2 regions of the Marinobacterium sp. xm-d-564 genome follow, and region 2 is predicted to be linked to the other one. Evidence: predicted binding sites of a transcription regulator. Region 2 holds the regulator's gene; the other holds the start of a gene.
The links. The regulator FNR, encoded in region 2, switches genes on or off when oxygen is low (the NO sensors DNR and NnrR bind a similar motif). The targets are predictions, from matches to a motif close to TTGATNTANATCAA.

Region 1 (11,144 bases), on a different contig from region 2:
TGGCCAGTCACCGCACCAATCGCTTCAACTTCACGCAACGACTCACTTTAGCTAAAGCGGAGGTAGATGCATGAATCGACACTACTGGTCTCTACTGCTAGCAGAGCGAGGCGTCTTTCTACTCGGCTTAACCCTATCCATTGTCACTGCATTTGCCGGCATCGCTCTACTGGCTGTATCAGGCTGGTTCATCAGTGCAGCGGCTTTAGCCGGTGTGACGGCAGCCGCCGCTCATGCATTTAACTTTTTCACCCCCGGCGCCATCGTTCGTGGTCTCTCCATTGCCCGCACAGCTGGTCGCTACGGGGAGCGATTGGCCAATCACGAAGCAACCTTTAGGCTCATATCGACACTAAGACGAGATATCTTCTCTCGATTAGCCAACAGCCAAAACATCAGCGCACGGATGAATCGACACGACAGTGCGAGTCAGATGCTGCAGGATATTCAAAACATTGAAGGGATCCATCTGCATTCGCTCGTGCCTGCCATTACCGCTCTCTTTTCAGCGCTTGGGTTTATTCTGGTTACGGCTCTGTTTCTACCCGGTCTAGCGATAGCTAGCCTGCCATTAATTCTATTAGCTTTGATCGGAATTCCTTGGCTCTATGCTAAAGCGGTTCTGGAGCCCGAGTCTGAGCTGCATCTGAGTCGAAATGCACTCTGGTCACGCGCCAGCGGTATCTTCTCAAGCTTGCGCCTGCTCACCCTGTCGCAGCAGCTTGAACATGAGGGCAATAGGTTGCGCCAGCAGAGCCGACAGTCGGATCTATTCGAACTCCAAGCCCTAAAGCGCCAGCAACTCATCAACCTTCTATCGCAATTGATTAATTTATCTTTGGTCGGCTTAACACTGCTCATGGCTCTGCAGGCCTATCTCACGGGTGAACTGGCCGGCGCATTAATCTTTATGTTGCTGCTGTTATCTCTCGGAACCATTGAGGTCTTTGCCGCTGCAAATGGAGCCATCTCGCACCTTCTGTTAGGCCAACGCGCTTTAAGTCGCTTAGGCAAAAGTAGTAAAAATAAGCAAAACTTCGAAGAAAAACGCACTATATGCATAGAAAAGCCCTATTTTGGTATCTCAATCAAAGAGCTCTCATACGCTTATGAGGGGAGTGCACAGAGCGTCTTCGAAGCGCGATCTGTTGAGTTTAATCAGCTAGGTTTAAACTGGATTGCCGGACAGAGTGGCCGCGGTAAAACCACACTACTTCGATTAATTGCTGGCGAACTTGAGCTACAGCAGGGCAGCCTGATCGTTGAAGGTACCGCCTTATCTCAAATCGCTTATCTACCTCAACGAGTACAGATTGTTCGCTCTACACTGCGTCACAACCTAGACTTCACTGGCCAACGAAGCGACGAAGAGATTATCAGTGCACTGCAAACAGTAGAGCTAGGCGAATGGGTCGAATCACTACCCAAGCAACTCGACACTTGGATTGGTCCTGGTGAATGGGAGCCATCTGGCGGTGAGTTAAAACGCATTGGTTTGGCGCGTCTGCTTCTGAAACAGGCTGACATCCTGCTGTTAGATGAGCCCTTCGCTGGAATGGATGCTGAGCTTCAATCCACCATCGTCAATTCGCTACGAGATCTTTGGCAACATAAGCTGGTTATTCTGGTGTCACATGATCTTGAGCAACGAGCTTCGCAGGACGCCTTACACCAGCTGTAGAGAGACATTGTTATGAAAACCCCTATTACACTCCTCACAGGCTTTTTAGGCAGTGGAAAAACCACACTACTGAATTACTTAATTAATCAGCCTGAACTATCAGATACTCTGGTTATCATTAATGAGTTTGGTGAAATCGCCTTGGATCATCTGTTGGTGGCTGAGAGCAACGAGAATGTCTTGATGGAGATGGACAGCGGGTGCATGTGTTGCACCGTGCGGGGTGATCTGGTCAACACGCTTCACGAAGTAACCGCACAAATTTCAGAGCCTGAGGGTCGACAATTCAAGCGCATCATCATTGAGACAACTGGGTTGGCAGACCCTGCTCCCATCATTCACACTCTGATGACCGATCGCTGGATTGCTGAAGCCTATCAATTAGATGGTGTTGTCACGACGGTCGATCTGGCTACGGGGTCACACACCTTAGATCAGCATAAAGAGTCCGTAAAACAGGCTGCTTTGGCAGACCTGCTGCTACTCACCAAAGGGGATATGACCGATAAAGTGGCAAAAGAGGCGTTAATCAGCCGACTTACCCAAATCAATCCCAGTGCGCGTAAGCTTGAGGTGGCCAGCGGTAAAGCAGACCCTAATCAGCTGCTCAACCTAGGATTGTTCACTACTGAGGGCAAACTAACCGATGTAGAGGCCTGGTTAAAAGAGGAGGCTTATTCTGAACAACATGATCACCACCATGACCATGATTGCCATCAGCATGGCTGCGATCATGATCATGCCAAACGTCATGGTGACAACATCGAATCCTTCTGCCTGACCGTTGAAAAGCCGATTAGCAAAGAAGCGCTTCAAGATTGGATGCAGTTATTAATGAGTCTAGTCGGCAGCAACATCCTACGTATCAAAGGCCTACTAAATATTGAAGGCGTTGCAGAACCCCTAGTCATTCATGGGGTACAGCAACTGTTTCACCCACCCGTTCCTCTACCAGCCTGGCCAAACGATGATCAGCGAACACGATTAGTGTTTATCACGCAAAACGTCAGCAAAGAGTTTATCGAGAACACGTTTAAGGAGCTGATTGATATTGCGGAGCCGTAAAGTAAAAACCCCATGAAATAACGACATTTCATGGGGTTTTTCAGTTAATCGCGACCTCTTCGAGATCGCTCCTACTGTTTATACTGCAGGTTCTACCACTAACTCTGGGTGGCGAAGCATGTTGTTTGTAAGGCGGACAATCGCATAAATCGTCGCGGCCTGAATCAAGAACATAACCCCGATACCCAACCAGTAGACTAAGCCAAACTTAGCGACAATGCCGTTGCCGACAATCGCAACGTGCCACCAGAAAAGGTTCAGCACAAAGAAGGCAACACCTGGGCAGACCAGACCAAAGGCAACTGGGCTGTGCTCACCTCCGTGCAGATACTTGTCTAGGTAACCATTCAACTTCATGACACGGTACCCAACCATCAAGATCACGGCTTGCAGGGCAACCATCAACGTCATCATTTGGAAGTTATCGCCAGCATCCAATGCACCACCGGTTAGGTGAGCAATGCCATGTTCCATACGTAACCACTCAATACCGAGCAGTGTCACAATCGGTACCAACATCCAAAGACTTGGCGTCGCTTGCTCTTGTAGACCATGCTGCATCATCGCATTGACGCCCGACACCAAAACGACCAGAACAACCAACACTGCGGCGATTAAGAACAGGTAAGAGAACACCGCGGCAATTGTAATAACAGCGGGAATGTGTGACATCGCTGCAGGCGCCGCAAAGCCGACCGATAGCATCGAAAAGGTAAAGGCCGCCATCAAAGGTGAAAGGTGGTTGTGCTCTTCACTGCGGTAACCCCCCTGCGTCAACATGCGACCCAAGTAACGTCCGTACATTTTTAGCGCGTAGTAACCGATGATCAAAAAGGCGATCAGCGCGCCGGGGAACATCCACTCAATAATCGTCCATAGACCCGGAACAAATAGCGCACCCGATACAAACATCACGTTCACTGTCATGGAGAAGGTCAGAGGCAAGGCCATCATTTGAACTTCAGCGGGTGAGTTCAAAATCCTCTCGTGGGCGTCAGTGCCTTTAACTGCGTTGTATTCGCGAATATTCCAAACCAACAGCGCAATGTGCAACAAGCCAAAAATAACGACACCGGCAATAGCAAAAACGATAATCAATGGCATTGGAATACCACTGGCAATGTCAGCACTCCAGGCACTCGTCCAGTGGTCCCAGGTTGGCATAGGGTAACCCTTATGCGGAACCATCCACATTAGGTACATAAAAAATGCCACTGACATACCGCCAGCGCCAAGTGCAGCTAAGAAAAAGCTAGGATGCCAAGGCTGAGTTGAGTCTCTTCTGAACATGGGAGATCTCCTAATTAGTTAAACCATAATGTATTAGACTTTTCTAATATATTAACAAATCATTAAATTAGCAATATCTAATATAGATATTAATCATCCCCTTTTGATTTATCGCAAAAACCATTAAATCCGGTTGCGGATTCTCAATGCGACGATCACTGCATGAATAGATACTGCTCGCCAAGCTGGTCGAGATGACTCGACCATTGAGCGGGGAGGCACTCCTCAAAACGTATCGTCTTCAAGGGGAATTATTCAATGGAGATGCTAGGACTCTATCCAGTCTGGTTTGAACCGACTCTTGGTTCAGGTTGGATCATCGGTATCATTGCGACCATACACGTTCTGTTTTCACACACATCGGTGGGTGCAGCACTGGTCTTCTCTTACCTTGCGGTGGTCGCTTACCGTAAGAACCGCCCAGAGCTTCTCGACTACATTCGTCGTTACGGCCTGTTTCTTTTGGTCTTCTCTTATGTCTTAGGTTCGATTACCGGGCCAGGCATCTGGTTCTCAACCACAGTCGGAAGTCCGCGAGGTATTTCGGCACTGATTCATAGCTTTGTCTGGAAGTGGGCAACTGAGTGGGTCTTCTTTGTCATCGAGGTCATCGGTGTCTACATGATCGTTTACTTGGTGAATAAGGTAGATCAGAAAACACACCTGCGCATCAGTATCATCTTTGGCCTAGCTTCTTACACAACCATGCTAATCATTATCGGTATTCTGTCGTTCATGCTGATGCCTGGTAATGAGAGTTGGTACACCGAAGGCGGTTACTTGAACGGTTTCTACGGCGCCAACACCTTTGCGCAATTGGCGATGCGAACGGCGTTTATGTTCACCATGACAGCGGTAGTCGGGGGCATTGTTGCCTCTTCAATTAAAGATATCGATTTCCGCAAAGAGATGGTTCGTCGTTTGGCGATTCTAGGTTTGGTAGCGACTGCAGCCGGCCTTGGTCTATTCAAATGGTACCTATCAACCATTCCAGCGACCGCTGAATTGGTCATGGAGAACCGTCTACCGGAATACTTCACACCCGCTCTAATCTCTGTAATGGGCGGCATCATGGCCTATTTCGCAGCGACGTTGGCAGCACCTAAACTGCTAAAACCAGCCATCGCAGGCGTAATGACGGTCGTCATTTTGGTGTTCGGTCTCTGGCCAGAGGAAGTGGCGCGCGAGTCGATCCGTAAGCCCTATGTTGCAGGTGGATACGTTTACTCTAACCAGGTTATTGGGCGTGATGTTCCGGGGCTTGGCATTCAAAGTGAAATCCCAACCATTGAAGAGCATGGCTTCACTAACGCTCTGATCTTCCTTCCCGAGGAGCTGCGCACGGTGACTGACTCTAATAAAGAGGCGGTTGGTCAAGCTCTAGCGTTGAACACCTGTTCAAACTGTCACTCACTGACCGATACAGGGATTCGCCCACTGGCAAATTACTTTGGTGACGACTCTAGCGAGTCGGATATTGCGGCCTACTTAAGAGCGGCACTGTCGAGTGGTACAACGCTCTATATGCCACAAATTCCACTTCAACAAGATGAAGCAGTGGCCTTGGCTAGCTTTATTCGTCAGTTGAAAGATCAATCTATTGCAGTCGCGGCTGATCAGGGTAATCCGATCACTGTGTCTCAGTCTCACTAAGGAGTATCACGATGAATGTAGACTCTTTATACGCACTTCGTGATGTGGCTGGGGTTCCCTCACATCCGATTCTATTTTTAGTGTTAGGTGTCGTCACCTTTGCTCTTCATATGTTTGCGGTTCACGTTATGTTGGGCGGTGCAGCGCTGACAATTCGTGGAGCATTGAGCCAAGATAGCTACTGGCGCCAGCTTGCAAATGCCATGCTATCGACCGCAAAGATTGCGGTGTCGGTTGCCGTAGTTATCGGCGTTGCGCCTCTGCTGTTTGTGCAGGTGATCTATGATCCTTTCTGGTACACCTCTAATGTACTGTCCGCTTGGTGGGTCATTGGATTCATCATCATACTGTCAGTCGCTTATCTATTGATCTACCTCTTCTACTTTAAAAATGAAGATCTGACTCAGAATAAGACAAAATGCCCTGGCAGCATGATTCTATCGCTTGCGCTATTCATTGTTGTGGGTCTAATCATGCACACCCTAACCAACCAGATGCTATCCCCTGATCAGTGGATGGAGTGGTACGCACCACAGGGTCAAATTGATGCCAGCGGCACTCAGTTACACTCCATCAACTGGGCGCGTTTCATATTTATGATCGCTCTCGCAGCACCTGTGACCGGCGCTTGGCTTTACGGCTACCGCCACTACATCAGCGTTCGTCCTGGTAGCGACTCGGGTTACCTTGAGTTTGTTCATACTCTGGCGCGCAAACTGCTTGCACAAGGCTCTGTGGTATCGCTTCTTATTGGTGCAATCTGGATGGTTAGCCTGCCAGAAAACCAAACTGAGTTTTTAACCAACCCGATGCTCTACATCACAGCAGTAGCATTGATCGCTTTAGCGATGGTGCCGACTCTATTTGGCAGCAAAATTAACAACGGCTACACCGCCTACTGGTTAGTAGCGATCGCCTTTGTAGTGATCGCACTGGTCGCGGTTGATCGTGAAATCATTCGCTGGTTTGCCCTAGTCGTTGAGTCTGGCTACAACCCAATGGACTACCCAATCAACATGGATTGGTACAGCACCATTCTGTTCTTCGCGACCTTTGCGGTTGTCGGTGGCATGGCCTGCACCTATCTAATCACGGTTGCATGGCAGGCAGGACAAACAGAAGGCACCTACACGCCCTCTGTGGCTATCTCTCGCCTCGGTAACTGGACCATTTACATCATCTTAATCTGGATCGTGCACTACTTTGCCGTCGGATTCTGGGTATGGGCACAGTAAGGAGCTGACGATGAAAAAAGTAATGATATTAAGCGCCCTACTCCTATCGTCCTCAGCTTTGGCCGATGAGCGAGCGGAAATTATGGCGAACAATTGTGCCGGCTGTCATGGCACAGACGGCATTGTTGAAAACTCTGCACTCATCAGTATCGCCGGGCTTAAGGCTGATGTGTTCATTCAGACCATGAAAGATTTCCGTAGTGACGAACGCTCATCGACAATTATGCGAAATGTTGCTTTAGCACTCACTGATGATGAGATATCAGCCATGGCTAAATACTTTGAAACACTGCCTACGGGAGAAGAGAAATGATCTCACGTCGCGAATTTCTATCATTAGCCGCTGCGTTCAGTGCAACGGCTGTTATACCCGCTGGTGCTTTTGCTGCAAGTAAAGCAAACATTGTTGTGATCGGAGGGGGTGTTGGCGGAGCGACATTTGCCAAGTACCTTCGACGCAAAGCACCCAATGTTAACGTTACGATCATCGAACAGAATCCAATCTATGTTCGCCCCTACGGTTCATCCGAGGTACTGACAGGTCACGTCGACATGTCTGACCTAGACGTAAACTATGATGTACTGCGCAATAAATATGGCGTGAATGTGGTGATTGATCGAGCGATCGGACTTGATGCTGACCGTCAAATCATTAAAACAGCCTCAGGTACTGACTATGCTTATGATCGGTTGGTTGTTTCACCGGGTATCGAGCTCAACTACGAAAAGGTCGAAGGCTACACAAAAGAGCTAGCCGAAACCAAAGCACCTTCTGGCTGGATTCCAGGATCACAGACTGCTCTGTTACGTGACCAGATCAAAAACATGCGCCAAGGTGGCACGATGCTGATTGTTGCTCCACCCAATCCATACCGCTGTCCTCCGGGACCTTATGAACGCGGTGCGCTGATTGCAGAGTGGATGCAGAAACACAATCCAACTGGCAAGGTGATTATCACCGATCCAAAGAACAAATTTACCGCGGGCAACAACTTCCTATTGGGTTGGAACCGTCTCTACGGCTACAACATTCCAATGGAATTCATGGATGGTATGCCAGAGGATGTCGTTGAACACTCAACACCTGGCATGATCGACTGGATAGCTGGCAAAGACGGCGGCACCCCTCTCTCTTTTGATGCGGCCAATATGAGCATTGAAACTGAAGGTGGCAACATCAAAGCCGATGTCATCAACATCGTTCCTCCTATGAAAGCCGGCAAAATTGCTCAACAGTTTGGCCTAACCAATGAACAGGGTTGGTGTCCGGTCAATCGAGTCACTTTTGAATCACAAAAGATCGCAAATGTTCATGTGCTTGGCGACGCCTCCATAGCAGACGCTATGCCCAAATCAGGCTTTGCCGCTAACACTCAAGCGAAAGTAGCAGCCTATGCCATTGCGCATCTATTGGCCGGCGAAGCACCGGAGCAGAGCCCTGCATTTGAAAACACCTGTTACGCATTAGCAGGTTCAGATTACGGCTTCTTTGTCTCTGCAGTCTATGAACTTAGAGATGGAAAAATCGCCAAAAAAGAGGCTCCAAGCCTACAAGACCTGAATGCATCAGAGGCTCAACGCCGTTTAAGTGCCGTCTATCAACAGGCTTGGATGAAGTCATTTACTGAGGATTGTTTCGCATGAAAAAGTTAATTCTCTCGGCAGTCGCTACCACCATGCTAGTAACCAACGTGATGGCGAGTGACGCAGTCATCGCAACAAAAGAGTGGACTTCTAGCACTCTTAGGCAGGCCGTATCCACGCGTCCCGCAGGCGATGCGACACGTGGTGCACAACTCAATGAGCATTTGATGTGCAGCTCCTGTCACGGTAAAGAGGGGCTACCACCGACTAACCGTTGGCCAGCTGTTGCAGGACAGCTGGAGAGCTACACTTACAAGATGCTATTGGACTATCAGTCAGGCGCGCGAAGCGAGGATAACCGAGCTAACATCATGACGGCCGTCGCTGACCTAATGTCAGAACAGGACATGTCTGATGTTGCAGCCTACTACGCATCGCTACCAGCACCGACCCTAGCGCAACAGTCAGCACCGGCACTGGTAACCGAGGGTGATAAAGATCGACTGATTACTGCCTGTGCCTCTTGTCATGGTCTAAGTGGCCAAGGTGGTATTAAGGGAACCCCTGCTATTGCGGGCCAAACTGCCGAGACTTTGAAGCGTGCGTTAGAGATGTATCGCAGCGGTGATCGTGACTCTGATCTCTATTCTGTCATGCGACAAGCAAGTCAAAGACTCACAACTAGTGAAATTGACTCATTAGCCAACTATTATAGTGGAACTAATTAACTATAAGAGCGTTGAGTATGGGAACACTGGTTGGTCAAGGGCACTGTTTAACCTGCCCGATTAGGCCGTCGAGTCTGTTTGGATGTCTAAAAGAGTCCGAGCTTTCGCTGATTGAAGATTTTCAGACGCGTGTCATTAAATTTGAGACGGGCGACATTATCTACAACGAGGGCGAGAGTCTCGGACTGATCTACACTCTTCGAGCCGGCCATATCAAACTGACTAAATTCAACAATGAGGGCAATGCTCAGATTGTTCGCTTAGTTCGTCCTGGCGATCTCTTTGGCTATGAAAAGCTGATCAGCAGTGGCACCTATATGCACACAGCCGAGGCGCTGGAACCGATCGAGCTCTGCCAGCTTTCGGTTGAGAAGTTGAACCACCTGCGTGATCAGAGTGGCGCCATCAACCAAGCCATTATTGAACGTGCACTGCAGCAGGTGATGAAAACAGAAGATCACCTAACCCAGGTAGGTCTACTCAAATCCAAACCTCGTTTGGCTTGGTTCCTGCTTCAATGGGTGGGTGAGACTGCAGAAGCGGTCAGCTTCCCGATCAGTCGAAGAGATCTCGCTCAGTATCTCGGCTTAACCATCGAGACCATTTCACGCCATACCGCGGAGTGGAAACGCCAAGGCATTATTAGCGAATCAAAGAACTTGTTAACGATATCTGACAGAGATGCTCTGCAGGAAATAGCGAACAGCTAAAGGAGTTCCAATGAAGACAGCACAAGATCTAGTCATGGCCGCAAAGGCGACCATTAAAGAGGTCAGCGTTGCAGATGCCGATGGTGCCATTCACGACGCTGAGATCGTTATTGATGTGCGTGAACCGGCCGAATATGAGCAGGGTCATCTGAGTGGCGCAATCAATATTCCGCGTGGCCTACTCGAGTTTAAAATCGGTGGAATGCCGGCTCTAGAGTCACGTGATACAAACATCGTGATCTACTGTAAGACCAGTGGTCGTGCTGCTCTTGCTGCTGCATCTCTTGCCGAGATGGGCTACCTGAATGTCACATCCATTGCCGGCGGTTACGACGGATGGGTAGAGGCAGGTAAGCCGGTTGTGACCCAGAACTTGCCTGAGTTCGGTTAATCACAAGAGCCACACCCTAAGAATCAAAAACGGCGCTCAAAAGCGCCGTTTTTATTTTTGATTTACTGACTAGGGTCTGTAGGCGGCGTTTTGTTGCCAGCCGATAAAGCCTGACTGGAGTACCACAACATTTTCTCGACCCGCGACACGCAGTGCAAAAGTGGCCTGTGCTGAGAGAGAACCTGTATTACAGAACAGAATCACCTTACCAGTCTCTGGAATTTCGTCGATGCGATCCAACACCTGGCGCCACTCAATGTTGATCGCACCCGGAATAGTCGCTTCTGCGAACTGCTCTGCATCACGAGTATCGATAAAGGTTGATGCTTCAAATACGACTTGATCAATCTGCTGAGGGACCATAATACCCGACTCATACTCTTGAAAAGCCATGTAGTCGTTCATCGCTTCAATCGCCTCTTCGTTGGCAACCGCAGCAGACATATTAAATGTGAATAAAATCGTAACCAACGAGGTCATTAAGGCACGCATCATTAAACCCTACTCTTAAAATTATCAATTGGCTGCATTGTAACGACACAACCTGTAAAACTCAGTGATTCATTTAGACTCTTTTGCCACAAATAAAAGTCTCTCTATAACGTTAGTGCATCAGGCTGATGGACAGAGCGTCTTGGCTGACAAATTAATCACCGCTTCACAACCTGGATCCTTGGCATGGAAACTAGCCCGCACTCGATAGTCACCTTCCGCAACCGTCCACATGCCTGTTTTGATATCAAAGTATGCAAAACGACGAAGAGGTAGATGAAATGTTAGATCAGCACTCTCCCCAGCATTCAGTTC
Region 2 (11,144 bases):
TCCTGCGTGAAAGCCTTCGCCTTGTAGGGTGTAGAAGATCTCTTTTACGGAGTAGGTCTTTGCCAAAATTAAGCCTCTTCTGCCTCACCGCCCAGGGCTTCCAAAAGCTCAGGGAGTAGGCGGGTAAATTCAATGCCCAACAGGGCTAGATCAGCATCCAGTGCCAGTGCTTCGTCCTCTTGCTCGCGGTCGCTCTGTTGCTCTTGGTACTGATCCGTCATTTTAATCGAGTGCAGGGTTAGATCCGAGTGCATGACAAACTGCAATTGATCACGCCACACCAGTTCTAGGCGCTCTGCTAACATGCCTCCGCTAAGGTGCGCTTGGATCTCTTTATCTGTCAGGTTTTGGCCTTTAATCTTGATCTGGCTGCTGGTCTCTAGAGGATCGGTAAACTCGGTGACAGCACCCAGTTCAAGTGCACGGGGTAGATCACGGTTCTCTAGTAGCCAGTCGCTGAATACTTTGTTGGCAGGAAGCGCGGTCGAGGTCAGTTTTACCGATAGTGACCCTAGATCTTCACGCAGTGTGCTTAGCAGCTCTTCTGCGCGCTTAAAGCTGCTGCCTTCCACAATCAGTAGTTTATGGTGAGGCGCAATAAGAGCACGTGTGGTTTTACGGCGTGTAAATGCGCGTGGTAGCAGTGTCAGAGTGATCTCGTCCTTAAGCTGCACCTTCTCTTTACGGTAGACCTTACGATCTTCGGTCGCCTCTATCTGTTCTACCTTCTCGTTGAGCTGATCTTTGATCACGCTCGAGGGTAGGATCTTCTCCTCTTCTCGCAGTGAGATAAGGTGAAAGCCGTGACTGGTCAGTACCGGTAGATCGATGACACCTGGCGCCACTTCACCCCAACCCACTGAACGTGGTTCTGCGCCTTTGCAGGGTACGAAGGGTCTGGCTTCTAGCGCCTCCATCAGTGCGGCTTCATTGAATGAATCACTGGGAGAAAAACGGTACCAAATAGCGTTACGAAACCAGAGCATAAAACCTCTAAATGCGGATTAGGTGAAGGGGCGCTATTATGTTGCTCTGATAGAAGGGATGCAAGCAGAGAGCCCTCTGCTTGCGGTTAGTTTCTGAGCTTAAAAACTGTTACGAGCCGATTTAATCGCTTCATCGATGTAGTAACCGTAGAACTCTGGCGTGTTCACACCGACGATCTTTTTAGCGCGAGTCTCGCCCTTTGCATCGACAAATAGAATGGTCGGGGTGAAGCGTCCACCCAAGCTTTTAGCAACCTGTTCAGCCGAGCCCGTTGAGCCATCAAAGTTGATAACGGGAGTAGGGTTGCTCAGATCCAGTACCTGAATAGGGGGTGCATCGTTCGTTTGTAAAAGAGGTTTTAGGAAATCCTCTTTGACGGTAACACAGAAGGCACAGCCATCCTGAGAGACCAACAGAACAATTACTTCGTTAGGGTTCGCTTTACCAAGCGACTGAAGATCCGTAGCTGTCTCAAGCTTTACCTCGGCTTGGGCGCTTATCATAAGGCCCAAGCTGAGAAGAAGTGCGCTACAGGTTTTCGATAAAATCGACCGCATATTCCACCGCCTCGTCGGCAAACAGATCTAAGAAGAAGTGATCTGCATCCTCAACGACTACTAGTTCAATGTTCTCTTTGTCGATACTTTCCATCTTTTCAGGAAGATCTGCAACCACGGTATCCAAGCTGCCTGCGATGACTAGAGTAGGGATGTTCGTCTCTTTTAACACTGTGGGTGTGTCGTACTCTGGGTAGTTGCCGTAGTAGCTTAGGACGGCTTCAGCCGACGCACCGCTGTTCTCACAGTAGATGACGCTGATGCCATCGATTATCGCTTTAGGGTCCATGCCCTTAGCTTTCTCTAGAATCGGCTCGATGGGCGTTTCATAGCGTTTGCCATAACCCTCTAACGTCTTGCCGTAGTCCCAAGTTGCAGGTGCTAATAGAACTTGGCCTTTGATCTTATCTTGGTTAGCTGCAGCAAATTGAGCCGTCTGGTTGCCGCCACGTGAGTGACCCATTACCCAACGATCGCCTGCGCCCTGTCCATCCAGCCAAGTCTGCCAAGCATCCATTTCAGCCAGTGCTTGCTGCATGGTGTGTTGAGCCGGAACGGTACAGTCGTACATCGCTGATTCGCGGTTATCCAATCCATAACTTAGGTTGATGGCTAAAGTAGAGATGCCGTAATCGACCATCTGTTCCTGCACGTAGCTGATGATCTCCATCTCGTTGTGAGCCAGGGTGCCGTGCGTCAGCATTAGGACACCGTCTGCTAAGGATTTATCAGCAGCCAGTTCAAGATTGCCGTTGAGTGTTAAACCCTCAAAAGGAATCTGAACCTGTTCAGCCTGTGCAGTTGCTGCCATAAGTGATGCAGCGAGTAGGGTGGTCGATAGTCGAAGCATTTAAAACTCCATTAAACTTAAAATTTTTATCGTTTCTAGGTATAAAAAAACCGAGGTGGCTAAACCTCGGTTTCTATTAGAGACCGTCGTAGGCCAGTAAGCAGTATACGGGGACGCCGGTGTCTTGGATTTTTTGTGATCCGTTAAGGTCTGGCAGGTCAATCAGCGCTGCTACCTCAACAACGCTAGCCCCTAGACCGTTGATCAGTGTGCAGGCCGCCAGTGCTGTGCCCCCAGTGGCAATAAGGTCATCGATCAATACCACTTTGTCGCCAGCGGTAACGGCATCCTTCTGAATCTCCACGGAGGCTGTGCCGTACTCTAGCGTATAGTCTTGGTGAATCGTTTCACCGGGCAACTTGCCTTTTTTACGAACCAAAATCAGAGGCTTGTTCAGCTGGTGCGCAATAATCGCACCAAATAGAAAACCTCGAGCATCGATACAGGCTATGTGGGTAATATCCATCTGCATGTAACGATCAATAAAGGCGTTTGCGACCATGCGAGAGGCACGTGGATCTTGAAAAATCGGCGTAATATCACGGAACAGAATGCCAGGCTCTGGCCAATCTGGAATAGAGCGGACAACCGATTTTACATAGTGCTCGTCGTAAGACATTAAAGATCCTTATTTAACCGTGGTGTTGATTGCACTCTGGGCTGGGTGCTTCACCAGCCGCATCCAGCAGCGCTGCTTGATCAAGAATTTCCAGCTCTTTACCTTCAACACGAATCAGCTCTTGTGAAGAGAAGCGTGTAAAGATTCGACTGACCGTCTCGACCGCTAGGCCAAGGTAGTTGCCTATTTCGTTACGTGACATCGAAAGTCGGAAGGATTGTGCAGAGTAGCCACGCAGGGCATAACGTTGCGACAGCTTGAAAATAAAGGTTGCGATACGTTGTTCAGCCGTCTTTTTAGAGAGCAGCATCATCATCTGTTGGTCATCGCTGATCTCGTGGCTCATAGAGCGCATCACAGAACGACGCAGCTCTGGCATTTGACCTGCCAGATCGTCCAAGCGTGAGAAAGGGATCTCACAGACAGTGGTCGTCTCAAGCATCTTAGCCGACATTGGGTAGCTGCCTGAATCGAATCCGGCTAGGCCAACCAGTTCACCTGGGAAGTAGAAACCGTTGATCTGCTCTTCTCCCTCAGGGTTTACAGAGTAAGTTTTTAACGACCCCGCACGAATGGCGAACAGTGACGTGAACTCTTCACCCTGTCTAAACAGGAAGTCGCCTTTGTGAAGTGGTTTACTCTTATCAACGATGTCGTCGAGGCGAAGCGCCTCTTCGTCGTTTAGAGAGACAGGCAAGCAGAGTGTACTCAAGCTACAGGTGTTACAGCTTACCTGGCCGATGCTTGCGAGTTTGATGTTCTTGGTGTCAGACATAACGGCTCCTTAGTTGTCTGACAGTATATCCAAAAGCGCTTTATTGACCCAAGTCAATTTAGATAAAAAAGTGGACTTTTTAGCGGTCCACTTTTAATACAATTTGCTGGGCGGAATCGGATTAGATGATTTTAGAAAATCGCTGTTCTGAGTGATCGATATAGGCATCAAAGGTCATGCAGATTCGACGAATCAACAAACGCCCAGCGGCGGTGACATCCATTCCATCCTCACTTAAATGAATTAGGCCATCCTGTGCCATAGGCTCAAGCAGTTTTAATTCGTTAGCGAAATACTTTTTAAAGTCGATGTTGAGCGCTTTGGATTGATCCGCAAAATCGAGTTGGAAGTCACAGATCAGGCGGGTAATCACCGCTCTGCGAATTTTGTCATCCTCATTGAGGCAGTACTCTTTGGTTAATGCTGAGCCCTGAGATTCAATATCCTGCGTGTAGCGCTCAATGTTAGGGCTGTTCTGTAGGTAGTAATCACCAATCTGACTGATGGATGAGACGCCCAAACCAATCAAGTCACACTGTGAGTGGGTGGTATAGCCCTGGAAGTTTCGATGCAGCGTTCCATCGTCTTGGTGTTGTGTCAGTGTATCGTCTGGCAGAGCAAAGTGATCCATACCAATGTTGCGGTAGCCCGCTGCAGTCAGCTTCTCAATGCTTTGATGGTGAATCGCCAGTTTAGTGAGCGCATCGGGTAGCTCATCGGCATTGATGCGACGCTGTGGTTTAAAGCGCTCGGGTAGGTGAGCATAGTTAAATACCGAGAGACGATCGGGTCGTAGCTCTAGAATTCGGTCCAAGGTCTCGGCAAAGCTCTCTTCAGTTTGCAGCGGCAAGCCATAGATTAGATCAACGTTGATTGAGCGAAAGCCCAGTTCACGCGCCTCTTTAAGCAGGTCCGTTGTCATCTCGAGAGATTGCACGCGGTTTACTTTGATTTGAACCGCTTCATTAACATCCTGAACCCCTATACTGATGCGGTTGAAACCCAATTCACGCAGCAGTTTTAAGCGGCCAGGTGTCATCTCGCGAGGGTCGATCTCGATGGCGTAGTCACCCTGATCATCATCACGCAGTTTGAAGGCCTCTTTTAGTGCCTGCATTAAGCGAGCGGTCTGCTCATCATCGATGAAGGTGGGTGTACCACCACCCCAGTGAAGCTGATCCACTTGAACGTCACTGCCCAGTTCAGCGCTGCGCAGTTTAATCTCTTTTAACAGCGTCTGAAGGTAGGGTTCTGCGCGGGAACGATCTTTTGTGACCACTTTGTTGCATCCACAGTAGTAGCAGACGTGTGCACAGAAGGGGATGTGAATATAGAGTGATAAAGGCTTACGACTGTCGCGCTCACTGATCGCTTTAGAGAGCGTTTTGACACTGTCTGGAGTGTCAGTAAATTGCAGTGCGGTTGGGTAAGAGGTGTAGCGTGGACCTGCTAAATCATAACGGCGAATCAGGTCGGTATCCCACTGGATGTTGGTCTGTTGCAGCACAGTAATATTCCTTAATCATCAGATGTCAGAATATTAAGCAATAATAGAGGTTTATGTGTTGATACGGGTCAACCGCTACGCGCTTAACAGTGTCCAAATGCCCATCAGTATCAACAGCAGCCCCGAGAGTTTGCGTACCAAAGTGTGGGCGACCAGCTCGCGTAGTTGTTTAGCCAGTAGTCCAGTGGCGAGCATGGCTGGTAATGTACCCAAGCCAAAGCCCAGCATGAGTAGAGTGCTTTCTGTAACGCTCCCGGCGGCTGATGACCAGATCAAGGTGCTGTAGACCAGACCGCAAGGTAGCCAGCCCCAGCCAATGCCCAGTACTAGGGCTTTAAACGGGGTATCGGCAGGCATAAAGGGTTTAAGGAGAGGCGCTATCTGTTTCCACAATAGCGAACCAGCCTGTTCCAGTTTGGTTAAACCAAACCACCACTGTGCGATGTAGAGGCCCATGCTGATCAGTAGAAGGCCTGCAATCCAGCGTAGCGCAAAGGCTATCTCTGTCTGTTGTAGGGTTGCACCTAACAGACCAAGAATGGCACCCGCTGCACAGTAGCTAGCGATACGTCCAAGATTGTAGCTAAACAGACCTAATAGGGAGTTGGCTCGACCTGTTCCACCTATACTGAGACTCGAGGCAAGTCCACCACACATGGCTAGGCAGTGTGTTGTGCCAAGAAGGCCAATGATGAATGCCGAGGTGAAGCTAAGAGAGGCGGGCAGCATGCTCAATCTTTTGGTGTTTCAGAGGATGGAGCTTCAGGCTCTTTTTTGACGCGCGCGTCTTCAGGAATCATATCTTCATCATCGTCGTATAGAATGCGATGAGCAGGGGACTCTAGGTCATCAAATTGACCAGAATTAACGCTGTAGAAGAAAGCCCAGGTCGCAAAGGCTACCAAGATAATCGCGACAGGGATAAGTAAATAGACGATTTCCATAAAAACCTACAGCTGTTTGGTTAGACGAAGGGCATTACCGACAACAATCAGCGAGCTAAGGGACATGCCAATAGCCGCCATCCAGGGGGCAATAAAACCACTTGCTGCTAAGGGTAGCGCGATTAGGTTGTATAACAAAGCCCAGCCAATATTTTGACGAATGATGTTTCGTGTTTTACGAGCCATGTTAAGGGAGCCAGGGATGCGTCTTAGATCAGAGCTGACCAACACAGCATCAGAGGATGTTTTGGCAAGGTCTGTCGCGCCGTTCATCGCAATAGAGGTCTGCGCACCGGACAGAACGGGAATGTCGTTGATACCATCGCCAATCATCAGGATGCGTTCACCGTCGTTTTGCATCGCCTTTACACGAGCTAGCTTATCTTCTGGCGACAAGTGCGCTTCAACATGATCGATCCCTAACTCAGAGGCGATGCGTTGTGCATTCGCTTCGCGATCACCGGTTAGCATGCCAACAGGTAATCCCAATGCTTGGATCTGCTTAACCGCTTCAATAGCCTCAGGTCGAAGTTGATCGTCAATCGAAAACCAGGCGAGAGGGCCGGAGCTATTACCCATCAGAAGAAAAATCCCTGTCCCTTCTGGGTGAGTGGGAGGTTGGTTTCCAAAGAGTTCGGATACAAACCCGGGTTTACCAATACGATAGGTGTTTCCGTTAATCGTTCCCTCTACGCCTCTACCCACATGGTTAGTGGCCTCTTCAACAGAGTATTCAAAGTAGGGAGCAAAAGCGGACGCGATGGGGTGCTCTGAGCGGCTCTCAATTGCTGCCGCTAGTTGATTGAGCTCATCAACGGACTGCTCACAGAGAGGGGTGGTCTCACGCAACGTCAGTTTGCCGGTGGTCAGTGTGCCGGTTTTATCAAAGTAGACGGCCGTGCACTGTGCCAAACTCTCTAATACATGCCCGCGAGTAACCAGCAGTCCCATTTTACGCAGAGAACCTATGGCTGCTGTTAAAGCCGTCGGTGTAGCCAAGGATAGTGCGCAAGGGCAGGTAACTACTAGGACAGAGAGTGTCACCCAGAAAGCGTCTGAAGGGGATATCTGCCACCAGATAAGACTGACAACGACAGCCGTTAGAAGAACACCAGCGACAAAATAGCTCGCAACCTTGTCGGCAATCTGAGCCGCCTTGGGTTTATCAGCCTGAGCACGATCCAATAGATTCAAAATGGAGGACATGCGCGACTGTTCAGCACTGCTGGTGATCTCCATCTCAATCGCTTGCTCCATATTGATGGTACCGCCTACTAAAGGGTCGCCAAGCGCTTTGCTGACGGGCAGAGGCTCACCGGTGAGGGCCGATTCATCAATGCTGGTGTGTTGCGTAAAGAGTATGCCATCAGCCGGTATGGAGTGACCGGGCTTAACCAGTACGCGATCCCCTGGATTGAGTTCCGATACAGGGACAAGCTGTTCGCCGGTCTCGGTCAATCGCGTAGCGCTGGCTGGAAGAATATTGGCCAACTCATTGCCAGCCATACCCGTTCTGTGGCGAGCTTTCATCTCGAAGAAGCGGCCAATCAACAGGAAGAAGGTGAACATCGAGACCGAGTCGTAGTAGACCTCGCCGCTCTGTGTGATCGTAGCCCATACGCTGGCTATATAAGCGCCACCAATAGCGATAGATACCGGCACATCCATACTGAGGTGTCGGGTGCGAAGATCCCGTCGGGCCGCGTTGAAGAAGGGGCGCGCGGCATAAAATACAACAGGGGTGGCAACAATGAAGCTGGTCCAGCGAATAAAGTTCTGGATGTGCTCCTCCATGAAGAAGGCGTCACCTAGGTAGAGTGCCGATGACATCATCATCACCTGCATCATGCCGACACCGGCCACACCGAGTCGGCGCATCGCCTTTTTTTGCTCCTGTTCGTAGAGCTTCTCTTCTTGGTTGGGCGTAAACGGGTGAGGTGTGTAACCGATCGAAATGATGGCGGCCATCAGTTCACTTAAGGGTTTCTCTGACGGGTTCCAAACGAGTCGAGCGCGGTGGTTGGTTAGGTTAACGGTAAAGCTAGTGACACCAACCTGTTCGGTCAGATGCTTCTCTAAAAGCCAAACACAGGCAGCACAGTGGATCCCTTCAATGACAAAGAGGGCCTCTTTGCGATCGGAGTCTATGGTTCTGACGAACGGTGCTTGAATGGATTCATTATCATAGAGTGCGAGTTGATCTTCGGACTCTATTTCAGTGGGGCGTTCTTGCTGTTGATTGCCGCGGTGCTGGTAGTACTTCTCTAGACCTGATCCCAGTATTGTTTGGGTGACCGCGCGGCAGGCGGGGCAACAAAATGACTCTTGCTTTCCATCAATTGAAAGCTCAACCTTCACCCCCTTAGGAATAGGGGTGGCACAGTGAAAACAAGAGTCTTTTGGATTACTCATTTTGGTCTGTTAGAACTTACCCACCTTGAAGGTATTTTGATCGTAAGGGGGCAATATTTCGCGACGTAGACGCCAGTTACCCTCAGTGTTGGTAATGATCAGGTAGCGTTTGCCGGTTAGTGTGCTCTGTAAGTTGCCAACGTAGACGCCTGTACCGCCCACTGAGCGAACCGTTAGGCTTTGATCATACTTCTGGTGGGTAGGGTGAACCAGGTCAACGGATAGTTGATCACCCAAAAAACTGTTCGATTTAAGATCCAAGCGAATATCACCGGTCAGTGTGTCCAACAATACTTCACCATGAATGCCTAAGCGATCCGCTTCATCTGAACGGCTGGTGTCGACATTAGTACCACGTGCCTCTTTGTAGTAATCGTCTTTAACCACGCCATCCATAGTCGTAATAGCAAGATAGAGGAAGGTTGTTCCATAGATAACCACAGCGATCAACGGCGCCAATACAAACCATAGCCATTTCTGCTTGTACCAAGGGCCAATGTCGTGAGTCTGTTCAGTCATGTAAACCTCAAAATAGTGACTAAAATAAAGCGCGGATACCCCTAAGAATATCCGCGCGTGAGTATATCACAGATTCTCTGTGACACTGTCTTAACGCTTAGGCGCAGGACCTATGAAACGACTTTCTGATTCAGCTTCAACGCCTGAGCCATCAGTCGCTGTTACGATAAAATCGATCTCATAGTTTGCTCGCTCCATAGCGCGAGGATCCAGAATGATCGACAGGTTGTGATCGAGTAGTTCACCAACGGCTACGTTTACAACGGTATCACCATTGATGATGGCATCCTCTAACCCTTCAACACGGATCTCGTACTGGTAATCACGTTGTGATTTGTTTGCCAGTTTTAGTGTGTAGGTGTTACGGATCAACCCATCATTAGTAGTGCTGTAGAGCTGACCGCGTTCACGAATAACGTCCACCTCAAGCGGCACTCGTGTAAAGAGTACATAACTGAAGGCGATGAACATGGCACAGATCGCGACGAAGTAACCGATCAAGCGAGGGCGGAAGATATGGGTTTTTTTACCGTTAAGCTCATGCTCGGTGGTGTAGCGAACCAGACCTTTCTCATAGCCCATCTTCTCCATGATGTTGTCACAGGCATCGACACAGGCACCACAAGCGACACACTCATACTGAAGACCATCACGGATATCGATACCGACAGGGCAGACGTGCACACAGTGACCACAGTCGATACAGTCACCCAGGCCTTCAGCCTTGTGATCGATGTGGCGTTTACGAGCACCACGGTTCTCACCGCGTTTCTCATCGTAAGAGATGATCAAGGTATCTTGGTCAAACATAACACTCTGGAAACGAGCGTATGGGCACATGTAGATACAGACCTGTTCGCGCAACCAGCCAGCTGCACCGTAGGTGCCTACCGTAAAGAAGGCCAACCACCAAAGCTCCCAAGGTCCAAGATTGAAGCTTAGGATGTTTGGAACCAATTCGCGTACCGGCGAGAAGTAGCCAACAAACGCAACGGCTGATACGGCACCTATAGCAAGCCAGATAAGGTGCTTAGCCAGTTTGCGAAGAACCTTGTTCGCACTCCAAGGCGCTTTGTCCAGCTTCATGCGAGCGTTGCGATCACCCTCGGTCAGTTGTTCGATTCTTATGAACAACCATGTCCAGACAAACTGTGGGCATGCATAGCCACACCAGAGACGACCGGCAAACACCGTTACAAAGAAGAGGGTAAAGGCGAGAATGATCAGCAGCCACGAAAGCAGCATGAAATCTTGTGGCCAAAACGTGAAGTTAAAGACATGGAACTGGCGGTTTGGTAGATCAAATAGTACGGCCTGTTTGCCATCGTATTGGATCCAAGAGAAACCGTAGAACATCAGCAACATGATCGCACTAGAGATGTTTCGTAGATTCTTGAATAGGCCGGTCGTGTACTTGACGTAGATCTCTTCACGTTTAGCGTATAGATCATAGGTTTCAGCAGCGCCAGAGCCCTTTTTTGGGGTGACATCTTTAACTGGGATATTAGACATGCAACTCGCCTGTGCTTATATGACTTGATTTGATTGTCTATTATAAATGGAATAAAAAAAAGGCGACTTGATATATATCAGGTCGCCTTTTCTTCTGCATGCGGTCTATTAGTTGTTAGACAAGCTGTAGACGTATGCAGAGATCAGTTTGATCTTATCTTCTGAAAGAAGATCTTTGTGCGCTGGCATTACGCCTGCACGGCCAGCTCGGATAGTGTGAGCGATCTGCTCAAACTTGCCGCCGTATAGCCAAGTGTCATCAGTTAGGTTTGGTGCACCCAGTGCCGCCATACCTTTACCTGTTGGCATGTGACATGCCGCACACAGAGTGTTGTATTGTGCTTGACCACGTTCAGCTGCTGCTGCGTCGTGTTCGTTGCCGCTGATGCTAAGCACGTAGTTAGTCACGTCTTGAACACCATCTTCACCCAGTACCGCACCCCAAGCAGGCATCGCACCACG

Region 1: the regulator FNR is predicted to act here: its motif matches at 4,140-4,153, upstream of XMD564_RS04645 (cytochrome ubiquinol oxidase subunit I).

What each region holds. Positions count from the first base shown of each region.
Region 1 covers NZ_WBYO01000003.1:113,159-124,302, reverse strand. The annotation lists gene cydD (thiol reductant ABC exporter subunit CydD) at 1-74, shown strand, start outside; gene XMD564_RS04660 (amino acid ABC transporter ATP-binding/permease protein) at 71-1,681, shown strand; gene XMD564_RS04655 (GTP-binding protein) at 1,694-2,746, shown strand; gene XMD564_RS04650 (hypothetical protein) at 2,825-4,036, opposite strand; gene XMD564_RS04645 (cytochrome ubiquinol oxidase subunit I) at 4,295-5,689, shown strand; gene XMD564_RS04640 (hypothetical protein) at 5,701-6,924, shown strand; gene XMD564_RS04635 (c-type cytochrome) at 6,935-7,237, shown strand; gene XMD564_RS04630 (NAD(P)/FAD-dependent oxidoreductase) at 7,234-8,568, shown strand; gene XMD564_RS04625 (cytochrome c) at 8,565-9,236, shown strand; gene XMD564_RS04620 (Crp/Fnr family transcriptional regulator) at 9,254-9,946, shown strand; gene XMD564_RS04615 (rhodanese-like domain-containing protein) at 9,957-10,337, shown strand; gene XMD564_RS04610 (rhodanese-like domain-containing protein) at 10,407-10,832, opposite strand; gene XMD564_RS04605 (glycoside hydrolase family 3 protein) at 10,950-11,144, opposite strand, start outside.
Region 2 covers NZ_WBYO01000002.1:190,581-201,724, forward strand. The annotation lists gene queE (7-carboxy-7-deazaguanine synthase) at 1-69, opposite strand, end outside; gene XMD564_RS03200 (recombination-associated protein RdgC) at 69-986, opposite strand; gene XMD564_RS03205 (thioredoxin fold domain-containing protein) at 1,086-1,490, opposite strand; gene XMD564_RS03210 (alpha/beta hydrolase) at 1,516-2,394, opposite strand; gene XMD564_RS03215 (adenine phosphoribosyltransferase) at 2,471-3,013, opposite strand; gene fnr (fumarate/nitrate reduction transcriptional regulator Fnr) at 3,027-3,788, opposite strand; gene hemN (oxygen-independent coproporphyrinogen III oxidase) at 3,910-5,295, opposite strand; gene XMD564_RS03230 (sulfite exporter TauE/SafE family protein) at 5,371-6,024, opposite strand; gene ccoS (cbb3-type cytochrome oxidase assembly protein CcoS) at 6,027-6,239, opposite strand; gene XMD564_RS03240 (heavy metal translocating P-type ATPase) at 6,246-8,651, opposite strand; gene XMD564_RS03245 (FixH family protein) at 8,661-9,170, opposite strand; gene ccoG (cytochrome c oxidase accessory protein CcoG) at 9,261-10,682, opposite strand; gene ccoP (cytochrome-c oxidase, cbb3-type subunit III) at 10,791-11,144, opposite strand, start outside.